One region of the Micromonospora sp. WMMD708 genome, then DNA from elsewhere that is predicted to be linked to it. Evidence: riboswitches for the same ligand, from Rfam matches in the RefSeq annotation. Region 1 holds a riboswitch; the other holds the start of a gene.
The links. A riboswitch is a leader RNA that binds a small molecule or an ion and turns the genes downstream of it on or off. The one in region 1 is predicted to bind cobalamin.

Region 1 (7,332 bases):
GTGGTGGCTGGTGCTGCTCGGGGTCCGCCCCGGCGGCGGCACCCCCGGCTGGCACGTGCTCGGGCGGGAGACGTTCCTGGCCCCGGTGACCTGGGTCGACGGTTGGCCGGTGGTCGGGGACCTCGCACCGGTGATGCCCGCCCCGCCGTGGGCCGCGCACCCCGTGCCGCCGCCGCCCGTACGCGACGACTTCGACGCCGACCGGCTGCACCCCCGCTGGGTGTCGGTGCGGTCCCGGCCGGCGGAGGTCTGGTCGTTGGCCGAACGGCCCGGCTGGCTCACGTTGCGGGCCCGGGGCGCGTCCCCGGACGCGCCGGACGTCACGTTCGTCGGCCGCCGCCAGCAGCACCCCTCGTGCCGGGTCCGGACCGTGGTCGACCCGGGCGACGGGCACGGCGGTCTGGTGGTGCGCCTCGACGAGCGGCACCACTACGACATCGAGGTGGGCGGCGGCGAGGTGCGGGTCGTGGCCCGGATCGGGTCGGTGCGCTCGACGCCGGCCACCCGGCCGGTCGGGGCCGGCCCGGTCCACCTGCGGATCGAGGTGCTCGCCCCGGCCCCCGGCGACTGGCACCCCGCCAAGGAACCCGACCTGCTCCGGCTCGGTGTCGAGCGCCCGGACGGGACCTTCGACGTGCTGGCCGAACTCGACGGCCGGTACCTGTCCACCGAGGTCGCCGGCGGCTTCACCGGGCGGGTGATCGGCATGTACGCCGCCCGGGGCACCGTCGCCTTCGACTGGTTCGACTACGAGCCGCGCTAGCCACCCACGTCCGGCGTGCGTCGGTGTCGGGCCGACCGGGTTATCCTGGTCCGGTCGACCCGGTAGGGGACAGTTCGACCAGGACAGGGAGCAGATCATGGCAGGTGACGACGACATCTCCGGGTGAACACCCGGTCGCGGTGACCGACGGCGGATGACCGCCCCGTCGCGTCGCCCCTGTCGTCCTGCCCTGTTCATCCCGGGCAGCGCCCGCGCGCCCGGACCACCTGCCTCCGAGGTTCACCATGTCCGACAGTTTCGTCGTCTGCTCCCACCTGTCCTTCTCCTGGCCGGACGACACCCCGGTCGTCGAGGACCTGTCGTTCTCCCTGCCCGGCGGCCGCACCGGCCTGGTCGCGGCGAACGGCGCCGGCAAGTCCACCCTGCTGCGGCTCATCGCCGGCGAGCTGCGTCCCACCGCGGGCAGCGTCACCGTCGAGGGGGTGCTGGGCCACCTGCCGCAGCACCTGCCCTTCGCGACGCGACAGACCGTCGCCGAGGTGCTCGGGGTCGACCGCGTCGTCGCCGCCCTGCACGCCATCGAGGCCGGTGACGCCACCGAGGAGAACTTCGCCACCGTCGGCGACGACTGGGACGTCGAGGACCGCACCCGTCTCGCCCTCGACCGGCTCGGCCTGACCGGGGTGACGCTGGACCGCCGGCTCGGCACCCTCAGCGGCGGTGAGGTGGTTTCCCTCGGCCTCGCCGCCGAGCTGCTCAGACGGCCCGACGTGCTGCTGCTCGACGAGCCCACCAACAACCTCGACCGACCGGCGCGGGAACGCCTGCTCACCGTGCTGCGGTCCTGGCCGGGCGCGCTGCTCGTGGTCAGCCACGACCGGGAACTGCTGGACGGGATGGACCGCATCGCCGCCCTCGACCACGGCGACATCCGCTGGTACGGCGGCAACTTCACCCACTACGAACAGACGGTACGGGCCGAACGGGAGGTAGCCGAGCGGCAGGTGCGCCAGGCCGAGCAGGACGTGAAGCGGCAGAAGCGGGAACTCCAGCAGGCCCGGGAGCGGGCGGCCCGCCGGGCGTCGACCGCCGCCCGGAACCTGTCCGACGCGGGGCTGCCCCGGATCGTCGCCGGCAACCTCAAGCGGGACGCGCAGGTGTCGGCGGGCCGGGCCGACGATGTGCACACCGCCCGGGTCGCCGACGCCCAGGCCCGGCTGGACCAGGCAGGCGGGGCGGCCCGCCGCGACGACCAGCTCGTCCTGGACCTGCCCGACACCACGGTGCCCGCCGGGCGCACGGTCTTCGCCGGCCACGCGATGCGGGTCGGCTACGCGGGTCGGCCGGTCTTCGCCGGTGACGGGGTCGACCTGACCGTCCGGGGGCCCGAACGGATCGCCCTGACCGGGCCCAACGGTGCGGGCAAGTCGACGCTGCTGCGGCTGGTCGGTGGTCGGCAGGAGCCGGACGCGGGCACCGTCGCGCGGGCGTCGGGGCGGGTGGCGTACCTGTCGCAGCGCCTCGACCTGCTCGACCCGGCCCGTACGGTCGCGGAGAACCTCGCCGGGTTCGCGCCGTCGAGGACCGACGCGGAGCGGATGAACCTGCTGGCCCGGTTCCTGTTCCGGGGTGCCCGTGTCCACCTGCCGGCCGGCGTGCTCTCCGGCGGTGAGCTGCTGCGCGCCACCCTGGCCTGCCTGCTGTCCGCCGAGCCGGCACCGCACCTGCTGCTGCTCGACGAGCCCACCAACAACCTGGACCTGGTCAGCGTGGCGCAGTTGGAGAGCGCGCTGCTGGCGTACCGGGGGGCGTTCGTGGTGGTCAGTCACGACGACCGGTTCCTGGTCGGGATCGCCGTGGACCGGTGGCTGCGGCTGGCCGACGGCCGGCTCACCGAGACCGGGCCTCCGGGGTGACCGGAGGGCGCGTGGTCCGGTCCGGTGCCGCGTCGCGCCACCGGACCGGACCCGGCCAGCACGGGGTCCGGTCCGCCGCGCGGAGCTGCTGCCCTGGCCGCGGCCCGCGCTGGTCGGGCTAGAAGTCGTCGTCGAAGGTGACGCTGCCGCTGACCCCCACCTGGTAGGCCGACACCCGACGCTCGAAGAAGTTCGACAGCTCCTGCACGTCCTGCAGATCCATGAACGCGAACGGATTCTGCGCCCCGTAGCGCGGCGCGATGCCGAGCTGGGCGAGCCGCCGGTCGGCGACATGCTCCAGGTAGGCCCGCATGTCCTTAAGTGACAGCCCCGACACGCCCTGGTCGAGCAGGTCCTCGGCGAACTGCACCTCGCACTCGACGGCCTCGGCGAGCATCTCGGTCACCTGACGTTCCAGGTCGGCGTCGAACAGGTCCGGCTCCTCCCGCCGGGCGGTCTCCACCACGTCGAAGGCGAACGCCATGTGCATCGACTCGTCGCGGAACACCCAGTTGGTGCCCGACGCCAACCCGTTGAGCAGGCCCCGGGACCGCAGGAAGTAGACGTAGGCGAACGCCCCGTAGAAGAACAGCCCCTCGATGCAGGCGGCGAAGCAGATCAGGTTGAGCAGGAACGCCCGCCGGTCGGCGCGGGTACGCAGCTCCCGCAGCCCGAAGACCGAGTCGATCCAGCGGAAGCAGAACTCGGCCTTACGCCGGATCGACGGGATGTTCTCGATGGCGGCGAACGCGGCGAACCGTTCCTGCTCGTCGGGCACGTACGTGTCGAGCAGGTTCAGGTAGAACTGCACGTGCACGGCTTCCTCGAACAGCTGCCGGGACAGGTAGAGCCGGCCTTCGGGAGAGTTGACGTGCTGATAGAGGTTGAGCACCAGGTTGTTGGCGACGATCGTGTCACCGGTGGCGAAGAACGCCACCAGCCGGGACACCAGGTGCCGCTCGGCCGGCGACAGCCGCTCCAGGTCGGCCAGGTCGGAGTGCAGGTCGACCTCCTCCACCGTCCAGGTGTTGCGGATGGCGTCGCGGAACCGGTCGAAGAAGTGCGGGTAGCGCATCGGCCGCAGGGTGAGGTCCATGCCGGGGTCGAGCAGCAGCTGCCGCCCGGCGGTGCGGGGTTCGTCGACGGTGGTCACTGGCACGCCTCGCAGCTCTCGGGGTTCTCCAGGGAACACGCCAGCGCCTCCGCGTCGGCTGCGACGACCGGGGCGACGGTGACGGTGGCCTGCTGGATCCGGGTCGCCGGACGCGACCGCAGGTAGTAGGTGGTCTTCAGCCCGGACTTCCAGGCGTACAGGTACATCGAAGACAGCTTGCCGATGGTCGGCGCGCTGAGGAACAGGTTCAGCGACTGCGACTGGTCGATGTACGGCGCGCGCGCGGCGGCCAGGTCGATCAGCGCCCGCTGCGGCAGCTCCCACGCCGTACGGAACAACTCCCGCACCTCGGCGGGCAGCTCGACGATGCCCTGCACCGAGCCCTCGGCCCGCTTGATCCGGTCGCGGATCTCCGCCGTCCACAGCCCGCGTGCCTTCAGCTCCCGCACCAGGTACGTGTTGATCTGGAGGAACTCCCCGGACATGGTCTCGCGCTTGAACAGGTTGGACACCTGCGGCTCGATGCACTCGTAGCAGCCGGCGATCGACGCGATCGTGGCGGTCGGCGCGATCGCCACCAGCAGCGAGTTGCGCAGACCGTGCGCCGCGATCCGGGTACGCAGCGCCGCCCAGCGCGCGGTCTGGGTCGGTTCGACCCCCCACAGATCCGGATGCAGGTCACCCCGGGCCGCCCGGGTCTGCGGGTACGCCGGGTGCGCGCCGAACCGTTCGGCCAGGTCGGTCGACGTCTCCAGGGCGGTCAGGAAGATCTCCTCCTGGACCCGGGTGGACAGCTCCCGCGCCCCGGCGGAGTCGAACGGCAGCCGCAGCGCGAACAACGCGTCCTGTAGGCCCATCAGCCCCAGCCCGACGGGCCGCCAGCGCGGGTTCGACGCCGCCGCCTGCTCGGCCGGGTAGTAGTTGATGTCGATCACCCGGTCCAGGAACACCAGCGCCGTGCGGACCGTCTCGCGCAGCTTCTCCCAGTCGATGCCGTCGTCGGTGAGGTGCGCGCCGAGGTTGACCGACCCGAGGTTGCACACCGCCGTCTCGGTGTCGCTGTTCACCTCCAGGATCTCGGTGCACAGGTTGGACAGGTGGATCGTGTTGCCCGGCACGCCGGTCTGGTTGGACAGCCGGTTCGCCGGGTCCTTGAACGTCATCCACCCGTTGCCGGTCTGCGCCAGGGTGCGCATCATCCGCCCGTACAGGTCCCGGGCCTTCACCGTGCGGACCGCCTTCTTCTCGGCGACCCGGTACGCGGCGTCGAACTCCGCGCCGTACAGGTCGGGCAGCTCCGGGGCGTCCGACGGGTCGATCAGCGACCAGTCGGCGTCGGCCTCGACCCGGCGCATGAACTCGTCGGGGATCCAGTTGGCCAGGTTGAGGTTGTGGGTCCGCCGGGCCTCCTCACCGGTGTTGTCCCGCAGCTCCAGGAACTCCTCGACGTCCGGGTGCCAGGGTTCCAGGTAGACGCAGGCCGCCCCCTTGCGCCGGCCGCCCTGGTTGACCGCCGCCACCCCGGCGTCGAGGGTCTTCAGGAACGGCACGATCCCGTTCGACCTGCCGTTGGTGCCCCGGATCAGCGCGCCCCGGCCACGTACCCGCGTGAAGGAGATGCCGATGCCGCCGGAGAACTTCGACAGCTTCGCCACCTGGTGGTAGCGCTCGTAGATCGAGTCCAGTTCGTCGCGCGGCGAGTCGACCAGGAAACACGACGACATCTGGGTGTGCCGGGTGCCCGAGTTGAACAACGTCGGGGAACTCGGCAGGTAGGCCAGCGACGACATCAGCCGGTAGAACCCGACCGCCTCGTCGGCCGTGGTGGACAGCCCGCAGGCCACCCGCAGCAGCCAGTACTGCGGGGTCTCCACCACCAGCCGCGACTGCGGGTGCCGCAGCAGGTAACGGTCGGCCACCGTACGTAGCCCGAAGTACTCGAACCGCAGGTCACCGGCCGGGTCGACGGCGTCGTCGAGCTGACGGGCGTGCCGGGCCACGAACGCGGCGGTGTCGTCGGCGATCAGGCCGAGGCCGTGGGCGTACCGGATGGACTCGCTGAACGAGGTCACCTCCTGCCCACGGACCTCCTTGTCCACGTACGCGGCCAGCAGCCGGGCCGCCAGCCGGGAGTACTGCGGTTCCACGCCGATCAGCTCCGCCGCCGTCTGGATCGACAACGTGTCCAGCTCGGCCGTGGTCGCCCCGTCGTAGAGGCCGCTGATCGTCCTGGTGGCCACCCGCAGCGGGTCGACCTCGTCCAGGTCGGCGGTCCACCGGGCGACGGCCGTGACGATCCGGTTGACGTCCACCGGCTCGGTGTCGCCGTCGCGCTTGCGTACCCGCATCGCGGACCGGCGCGGCTGCGCGCCGTCGACCTCGGACGGTGGGCTCTGCGCTGTGCTCGTCATGACCTCTCCTCGCTGTCACCGATGGCCATCGGGACGCGGGAGGACGCCGACGGGCGCGGCGCGACGGCCGGCCCGGGTGCTGGCGTCGGTCGTCCCGCGCGACCTCCGACCGCCGCGCGCAGCAGCGCGCGGCGCACTGGCAGGTCTTCGGACTCGCGGGCGTGACCGGGGTCGGTCGCCTACTGGCCGTCGCTTCCCGGACCTCGCGGTCCAGTGCTCGATGACGGCGGTCGTTCCCACTTACCGCTGCGGGGCAGTCCCGGATTTCCACCGGGTTCCCTGTTGCCTCGACCGGACCACCGGGACCGGCCGAACCAGCTGCGTGGCACACCATATATGGCGTGGATGGGGGAGAGGCAACACTAGATGTCGCGTCGTCGTGTTGGATAGCTCTCATCCGACCGGCCGGTTGCCCGCAGTGACGCCAGCAGCTGCAGCGCGTCGGCGTCGGCGCTGCCCGGCTCGGCGGTGAAGACCAGCATGACCGGGCCGGGGCTGCCGGGCAGCGGGTAGGTGTCCCAGTCCAGGACGATGTCACCGACCTCGGGGACCTGGAAGGTCTTGGTGCCGCTGACCGACCCGCGCACGTCGTGCCGGGCCCACAGCCGCCGGAACTCGGCGCTACGGATGCTCAGCTCACCGACGACGGCGGTGGCCCGGGGGTGGGTGGGGTCCGTGGCGACGGCGGCGCGCATCATGCCGATGTAGTCCATGGCCTGCTGTTCCCAGGAGGCGCAGCGCCGCAACGGGGCCGCCGCCTCGTCGAACATCAGCAGCAGCATGTTGAGCCGGTCCGGCGGGTGGTCCGCCGGGTCGCCGAGCAGCGCCACCGCCCACGCGTTCCAGGCGAGCAGGTCCAGGTGGCGGCCGAGCACCACCGCCGGGGTGTCCAGCACCCGCAGCAGCCGCCGGGTGCTCTCCGGCACCCGCTCCGGCCCGTGGTCGACCCGGGCCGGCACCGGCCGGCGGGCGGCGCGGGCCAGGGTGAACAGGTGCCGGCGTTCCTCGTCGTCGAGGCCGAGCGCGGCGGCGAGCCCGTCCAGCACGTCGTCGGACGGCCGCACCTCCCGACCCTGCTCCATCCGCTGGTAGTAGTCGGTGCTCAGCCCGGCCAGCAGCGCCAGTTCCTCGCGGCGCAGCCCGGTCACCCGGCGACGGCCGCCCGGC
Region 2 (7,332 bases), 610 kb from region 1:
CCTGGCGTTGACCGCCGCGCTGCGGGTCCTGCTCGGGGTGCTGACGGTCGCGGCGGTGCCGCTGTTCACCGGCAGCGGGCAGCCGTCGCTGGCCGGGCTGGCCCTCGCCGCGTACGCGGTCGGGACCGGCCTCGGCAGCGTCCTGTACAGCATGCGGAGCTGGCCGGGCGGCCACCAGCGGCAGGCCGACGTCGCCCTGCTGGTGCTCGGCCTGGTGGTCGCGTTCGCGGTGGTCGCGCGACCGCACGCCGTCGCGCTGCTGACGCTGTACGCCGTCGCCGGGTTCTGCGAGGGGCCGACCGTGCTGGCCCGGTCGCTGCACCTGGAACGGATCCTGCCGCCCGACCGCCGGGCCACCGGCTTCTCCCTCCAGTACGCGGCGATCGGCTGGGGGTTCGCCGTGGGCAGCATGGTGCTGGCGCCCCTGTTGACCCGCTGGGGCGCGGCCCCGGTGGTCGCCGGGGCGGGGCTGGCGGTGGCGGCGCTCGCCCTCGCGGCGGCCCTGCTGCCGTCGCGGGCCGAACAGGGCCGGTGACCCGTCACCGGTACGCCGACCCGGACCATCCGGCCGCTGCTGACCGACGGGCGTCCGACTGCTCGCTGAGCGCCGGGTCGCCGTCGAGCACCTGCCGGTGCAGCCGCTGCAACGCCGGCCCCGGCTCGATGCCCACCCCGTCGGCAAGCGTCTGGCGGAGGTCGCGGTACACCGCGAGGGCGTCGGCCCGGCGGCCCACCTGGCACAGCGCCCGCATCTGCATGTCGCGCAGCCGTTCCCGCTCGGGGTGGAGGGTGACCAGCGCGGCCAGTTCCTCGACGGCCTCGTCGTACCAGCCGAGGCGCAGGTAGGCGTCGGCGCGCATCTCGATGGCGAGCAGCCGCCGCTCACCGAGCCGCCGGCTCTCGGCCAGGATCGAGGGGGACGGGTCGACGTCGGCGAGCGGATCCCCCCGCCAGGCGGCCAGCGCCTCGGACAGGGCCCGGACCGCGTCGTCGAGCCGGCCCGCCGCGAAGGCGGCGCGACCCCGTAGCACGTTGGCGTCGAAGAGGTGGCTGTCGACGTCGCCGCGTGCCAACCGCAGTTTGTAGCCACCCGGGCCGGTGATGATGGCCCGCCCCACCGACGGGGGCAGACTGCGCCGGAGGCGGAAGACGTACTGCCGGATCAGGTTGCCGGCGGAGGCGGGTGGTTCGTCGGGCCACACCTCGTGGGCCAGGCGTTCCACCGGGATGAGCACATTTCCGTTGACCGTCAGGACCGCCATCAGTTTGCGTTGTTTGGGAGCGTTGATGCAGTAGTTCTGCCCGGGAAGTATCACATATGTGCCGAGTATGCCGAACTTCACGAATCCCCCACGATGCGCGTGCCCCCGTACCGTCAGTGCCCACCACTGATTGAAGCCAGTCGATCAATAATGACGGTGTCGCGCCATCTCCGTTCGGCTGTGCCGCTGCGGTAAGGAGCAGATCTCGCTTGTGGCCGTGACGAAAGCGGTGTGAGATCGGCGGTGGGACGTCGGGCCCGGACGGGCCACACCAGGGGAAGAGGACCGCGCGCCGTGAACACCGCCACCGAGAACCGAACCGTCCCGCCCCCGGTGGTCCGGGCCGCCCGTACCGGTGTCGCGGTGGTCTTCGCCCTCAACGGCCTCGCCGTCGCCACCTGGTTCTCCCGGGTCCCGGCGGTCCGCGACGCCCTCGGCCTCAGCGCCGGCCGGCTCGGACTGCTGCTGCTGGCCATGTCCGGGGGTGCGGTGCTGGCGCTGACCAGCGCCGGCCTGGTGACCCAGCGGCTCGGCCCGGCCCGCACCGTCGTCGCCTCGACCGTGCTGGTGGCGGTCGGCCTGGTCGGGGTGGGCGTCGCCACCCCGCTCGGCTCGCTGCCCGGCGTCGCGGTCGGCCTGTTCGCCCTCGGCTACGGCTCCGGCACCTGCGACGTGGGCATGAACGTCGAGGGCGCGGCGGTGGAGAAACGGCTCGGCCGCACCATCCTGCCCCGCTTCCACGCCGCCTGGAGCCTCGGCTCGGTGGCCGGCGCCGGGCTCGGCGCGGGCGCGGCCCGGCTCGGTGTGCCGATCACCGTGCACCTGGCGGTGCTGGCGGCGGTGGTGCTCGGCGGCACCCTGCTCGGGGCGCGCAACTTCCTGCCCGCCCTGCCCGCCTCCACCGCCGACGGTGCCGCCTCGGCCCGCCGGGGTGGCCTGCTCGCGGCCTGGCGGGAGCCGCGCACCCTGCTCATCGGGGCGCTGGTGCTGGTGATGGCGTTCACCGAGGGCAGCGCCAACGACTGGCTGGCGGTCGCCTTCGTCGACGGCTACGGGGTCAGCGAGGCCGCCGGGGCCGCCGTCTTCGGGGTCTTCGTCGCCGGCATGACCATCGGCCGGACCGTCGGCACCGTGGCCATCGACCGGTGGGGCCGGGTACCGGTGCTGATCGGCACGATCCTGCTGGCCGCCGCCGGCTCCCTGCTGGCGGTGCTGGCCGGCTCCGGTCCGCTGGCCGTCGTCGGGGTGGTCCTCTGGGGGCTCGGCGCGTCGCTCGGCTTCCCGGTCGGGATGAGCGCCGCCGCCGACGACGAGGAGCGCGCCCCCGCCCGGGTCAGCGTCGTCGCGGTGCTCGGCTACACGTCGTTCCTGGCCAGCCCGCCGCTGCTCGGTCTGCTCGGCGACCACGTCGGCATCCTGCACGCCCTGCTGGTGGTGCCGGTGCTGCTGATCCCCACCCTGGCACTGGTGCCGGCGACCCGTCCGCCGGCCGGAACCGCGCCGCAGACACCCGCCGGCCCGGTACAGAAAAACTAACAGTCGTCGGTCCCGGCCGGTATCGGGTGCGCGGCCGTTACGCCGGGTCACCGCCGCTGGCTAGGGTCGCCGGATGCCAACCGAGATCACCGCCGCAGCGGCGGGCCGCTGGACCCTGGGCGACCGCACCGTGCACCGGATGGGCTTCGGCTCGATGCGGCTCACCGCCCACCCCGACCGGGACCGGGCGCTGCGCGTCCTGCGCCGGGCCGTCGAACTGGGGGTCGACCACATCGACACCGCCGCCTTCTACGTCTCACCGGGCGGCACCCTGAAGGTCGGCACCGGCCCCGCCCGGTACGCCACCGAACTGATCCGCGCCGCGCTCGCCCCGTACCCGGAAGAACTGGTCGTCGCCACCAAGGTCGGCTTCCGGGCCGACCCGACGACCGGCCTGCACGAGGAGACCGGCCCGGCACAGCTGCGCGCCCAGGTGGAGGAGAACCTGCGCAGGCTCGGCCGCGACCACCTCGACCTGGTCAACCTGCGGATCGTCAAGCGGCCCGCGCCGGACTCCGTGGCGGAACGCTTCGGCGCGCTGGCCGACCTGCGCGACGCCGGCCTGATCCGGCACCTGGGCCTGTCCAACGTCCGCCTCGACCACCTCGACGAGGCGCAGCGCATTGCCCCGGTGGTCTGCGTGCAGAACAACTACGCCCTGGACAACCGCGGCGACCAGGACGCCCTGGTCCGCGAGTGCGGTGCCCGGGGGATCGCCTACGTGCCGTTCTTCGCGCTGGCCGGGGCCAACCGGGAGGGCGGGGCCCGCACCGACCACGACGCGGCCGTACGCGCCGTCGCCCGTGCCCACGACGCCACCCCGCAGCAGGTCCGCCTCGCCTGGACGCTGCACCAGGGCCCGCACGTGCTGGCCATCCCCGGCACCGGCGACCCGGCCCACCTGGTCGAGAACGTCGCCGCCGGGGCGCTGCGACTCACCCCCGACGAGCTGGCCGCCCTCGACCGGTCGTGAACGGGCCGCTCAGCCGGCTGTCACCGGGTTCGCAGCGTCCTTGCAGGTGGGGGTGCTCCACTGGAGGGACGCCGAGGAGAGGACGGGCAGATGGGCTGGTTCAGCCGACGGACCCGGGCTGACGAGGGCCTCCCCACCAAGCTCGACCGGGAGGCCAACCGGGACGACCTGACCGCGTTGGCGGACTTCGTGGCCGCCCACCGGGGGGTGGAGTTCTATCTCGAACCCGAAACCACCGCCACCGACACCACAGTGGTGGCGATCGCGCACGACGGGGAGTGGATCCGCCGCCGCACCGGCTCCCCGCGTACGGCTGCGAAGCTGGCCCACCGGCACGCGGTGCCCCTCTACGAGGCGGCGAAGACCGGTTACCCGGAGCGGATGCGGGCCTGGAACCGGGCCCACCCCGAGCGCCGCCTGCGCTGATCCCCGGTCGCGCGGGGTGGGGGTGACCTGTCGGGTGCGGCCGCCGGCCGTCCCGGCGGCTGCGGGGCAGGGGTGTGGGTAGTCCTCGCGGGTCCTTTCGAGCTGATGACGATGACGGATCGGCCCGCCGGGTGGGGCGACCCATACCACCGGGCCAGGGGCGACCGCAACTGCCCGGCTGGCGCGGCTCTACCGCGCCGGACGGATGGCTCTGCGGCACCGGATAGGCGCGGTGCTGCCGGCACCGGATGGGCGTGGCGTTGCCGGCACCGGATGGGTGACGCCGGTGGCATCGGATGGGCGCGACCCTGGGGCACCGGACGGGCGTGGACCTGCGTCAGCGGCGTGGGCCGCCCCGGGGCGGCGGGTGGGGTGGCCCGCGCTGTCCGGCCGACCACCGTCCGGTCAGGCCGGACCGGGGCGGGCCCCGAATCGTTGACGTCATCAGCTCGACAGCATGCGGAAGAGGTATCCCGTCCTCCCCGGGACCGTCCTCCCCGGGACCGTCCGCGCGGGGACGGCCTGCCTCGTCACGGGGGTCGATCGGTGCCGTCGCGGGGCCGGTGGCCGCCGTTGACCTCGGGGTGAGGAGTGTGGCAGCATTCGCGGCCTGACGGCAGTGAAGGAAGTCGGTGCGATTCCGACGCGGTCCCGCCACTGTCACCGGGGAGCGATCCCCCCTCGTGGGTCACGACCGTGCGTGCACGGTTGGAAGGCCGGGGGTGAGCGTCGATCCGGGAGCCAGGATACTTCGGCCGTCGGAGAACCCCAGGGCGTGGACACCCGAGGAGGACCCGATGACGCACCGCGTCACTGCCGACCCGACTACGGTCGGTGATTTCCGCATCACCGTAGAGCCCGCGCCGCCGCGTGCTTCTTTCTCTGCCACCGTCGCCGGCCGTCGCCGGGGCGGTCTGCCTGCCACGTACCGCTGACGGCCGGTCCGGGTGCCCCGCCGCAGGCGGGGTGCGTCGTACCTCCGCCGCCGCTGACCGGCGTCCCTCCCGCCCCGTCCAGCCCGGCCCCGCGGTCGAGTCGGACGTCACTCTCCGGAGCCGAACGTGCGCATCCTGCTGCTGTCCACCGCCGACACCGATCTGCTCGCCGCCCGCGCCAGCGCCGCCGACTACCGCCTCGCCAACCCCACCCGGGTCGACGTGGCCGCCGTGCCGGCCCTGCTCGACGGGGTCGACCTGGCCGTCGTACGGCTGCTCGGCGGGCGGCAGGCGTGGCCGGACGGCCTCGCGGCGGTGCTCGGCTCCGGCATCCCCACGATCGTGCTCGGCGGTGAGGCGGTGCCCGACGCGGAGCTGATGGCGGCCTCCACGGTGGCCTCCGGGGTCGCCACGGAAGCGCTGTCCTACCTGGTGGAGGGGGGTGCGGAGAACCTCGCCCAGCTCGCCCGGTTCCTCTCCGACACCGTCCTGCTCACCGGTGAGGGCTTCGACCCACCCACCCCCACCCCGCCGTACGGCATCCTCGACCACCGTCCGACGGACCCGGACGACCGGCCGGACCCGGCGGACGGACGGCCGGGCGGCGGGCGGCCCACGGTGGGGATCGTGTTCTACCGGGCGCACGCGCTGGCCGGCAACACCGGTTTCGTGCGGACCCTGGCCGACGCGGTCGACGCGGCCGGCGGCGAACCGCTGCCGATCTTCTGCGGGTCGCTGCGCGGGCTCACCCCCGGCGACGGGCCGCTGGACCTCTTCGCCCGCTGCGACGCGCTCGTCGTCACCGTCCTCGCCGCCGGGGGGACGGTCGCCGCCGACGCCTCCGGCGGGGGCGACGAGGACGCCTGGGACGTCGGCGCGCTCGCCGCCCTCGACATGCCGGTGATCCAGGCGCTCTGCCTGACCAGCACCCGGGAACAGTGGGCGGCCAGCGACGCAGGGCTGTCCCCGCTGGACGCGGCCATGCAGGTGGCCATCCCCGAGTTCGACGGTCGGATCGTCACCGTGCCGTTCTCGTTCAAACGGATCGACGCCGACGGGCTGTCGGTCTACGCCGCCGACGCCGAGCGGGCCGCCCGGGTCGCCGGGATCGCCGTCCGGCAGGCCCGGCTGCGCCACCTGCCCAACGCCACGAAGCGGGTGGCGGTCGTGCTCAGCTCCTACCCGACGAAGCACTCCCGGGTCGGCAACGCCGTCGGCCTGGACACCCCCGCCTCGGCGGTCCGGCTGCTCGCCGCCCTCGCAGACGCCGGATACCACCTCGGCGACGCGCCACCGCCCACCGACGGGGACGCGCTGATCCACGCCCTGATCGCCGCCGGGGGGCACGACGTCGAGTGGCTCACCCCGCAACAGTTGGCCGCCGCCGAGGCCCGGGTGCCGGGGGAGACCTACCGGCGCTGGTTCGACCAGGTGCCGGTCGACCTGCGGGACCGGATGCGGGAACACTGGGGTGAGCCACCCGGCCAGCTCTACACCGACGACGGGGACATCGTCCTGGCCGGGCTGCGGTTCGGCAACGTCACCCTGCTGATCCAGCCGCCGCGCGGCTTCGGCGAGAACCCGATCGCCATCTACCACGACCCGGACCTGCCGCCCAGCCACCACTACCTGGCCGCGTACCGGTGGCTGGCCACGTCGGTCGACGACGGCGGCTTCGGTGCCGACGCGGTGGTGCACCTCGGCAAGCACGGCACCCTGGAATGGTTGCCCGGCAAGGGCCTCGGCCTGGCCGCCGACTGCGCCCCCGACGCCGTCCTCGGTGATCTGCCGCTGGTCTACCCGTTCATCGTCAACGACCCCGGCGAGGGCACCCAGGCCAAGCGGCGGGCCCACGCCGTCGTGGTCGACCACCTGGTGCCCCCGATGGCCCGCGCCGAGACCTACGGCGAACTGGCGAAACTCGAACAGCTGCTGGACGAGTACGCCACCGTGCAGGCCCTCGACCCGGCGAAGGTGCCGGTGGTCCGGGGGCAGATCTGGGAGCTGGTGCGCGCCGCCGAACTCCACCACGACCTGCACACCGAGGCGATGCCCGCCGCCGACGACTTCGACGACTTCGTGCTGCACCTCGACGGCTACCTGTGCGAGGTCAAGGACGTGCAGATCCGCGACGGGCTGCACGTGCTGGCCGGGGTGCCCACCGGGGAGGCCCGGGTCAACCTCGTCCTGGCCGTGCTGC

Region 2: linked by a shared signal. The riboswitch ahead of cobN (cobaltochelatase subunit CobN) and the one ahead of ACN260_RS10010 (ribonucleoside-diphosphate reductase subunit alpha) in region 1 are both predicted to bind cobalamin.

Annotation. Positions count from the first base shown of each region.
Region 1 is NZ_CP186060.1:2,210,089-2,217,420, forward strand. It holds gene ACN260_RS09995 (glycoside hydrolase family 43 protein) at 1-763, shown strand, start outside; gene ACN260_RS10000 (ABC-F family ATP-binding cassette domain-containing protein) at 1,009-2,640, shown strand; gene ACN260_RS10005 (ribonucleotide-diphosphate reductase subunit beta) at 2,759-3,736, opposite strand; gene ACN260_RS10010 (ribonucleoside-diphosphate reductase subunit alpha) at 3,790-6,165, opposite strand; cobalamin riboswitch at 6,287-6,500, opposite strand; gene ACN260_RS10015 (helix-turn-helix transcriptional regulator) at 6,528-7,332, opposite strand, start outside.
Region 2 is NZ_CP186060.1:2,823,514-2,830,845, forward strand. It holds gene ACN260_RS12390 (MFS transporter) at 1-535, shown strand, start outside; gene ACN260_RS12395 (AfsR/SARP family transcriptional regulator) at 540-1,343, opposite strand; gene ACN260_RS12400 (MFS transporter) at 1,557-2,798, shown strand; gene ACN260_RS12405 (aldo/keto reductase) at 2,872-3,771, shown strand; gene ACN260_RS12410 (hypothetical protein) at 3,862-4,197, shown strand; cobalamin riboswitch at 4,820-4,949, shown strand; gene cobN (cobaltochelatase subunit CobN) at 5,259-7,332, shown strand, end outside.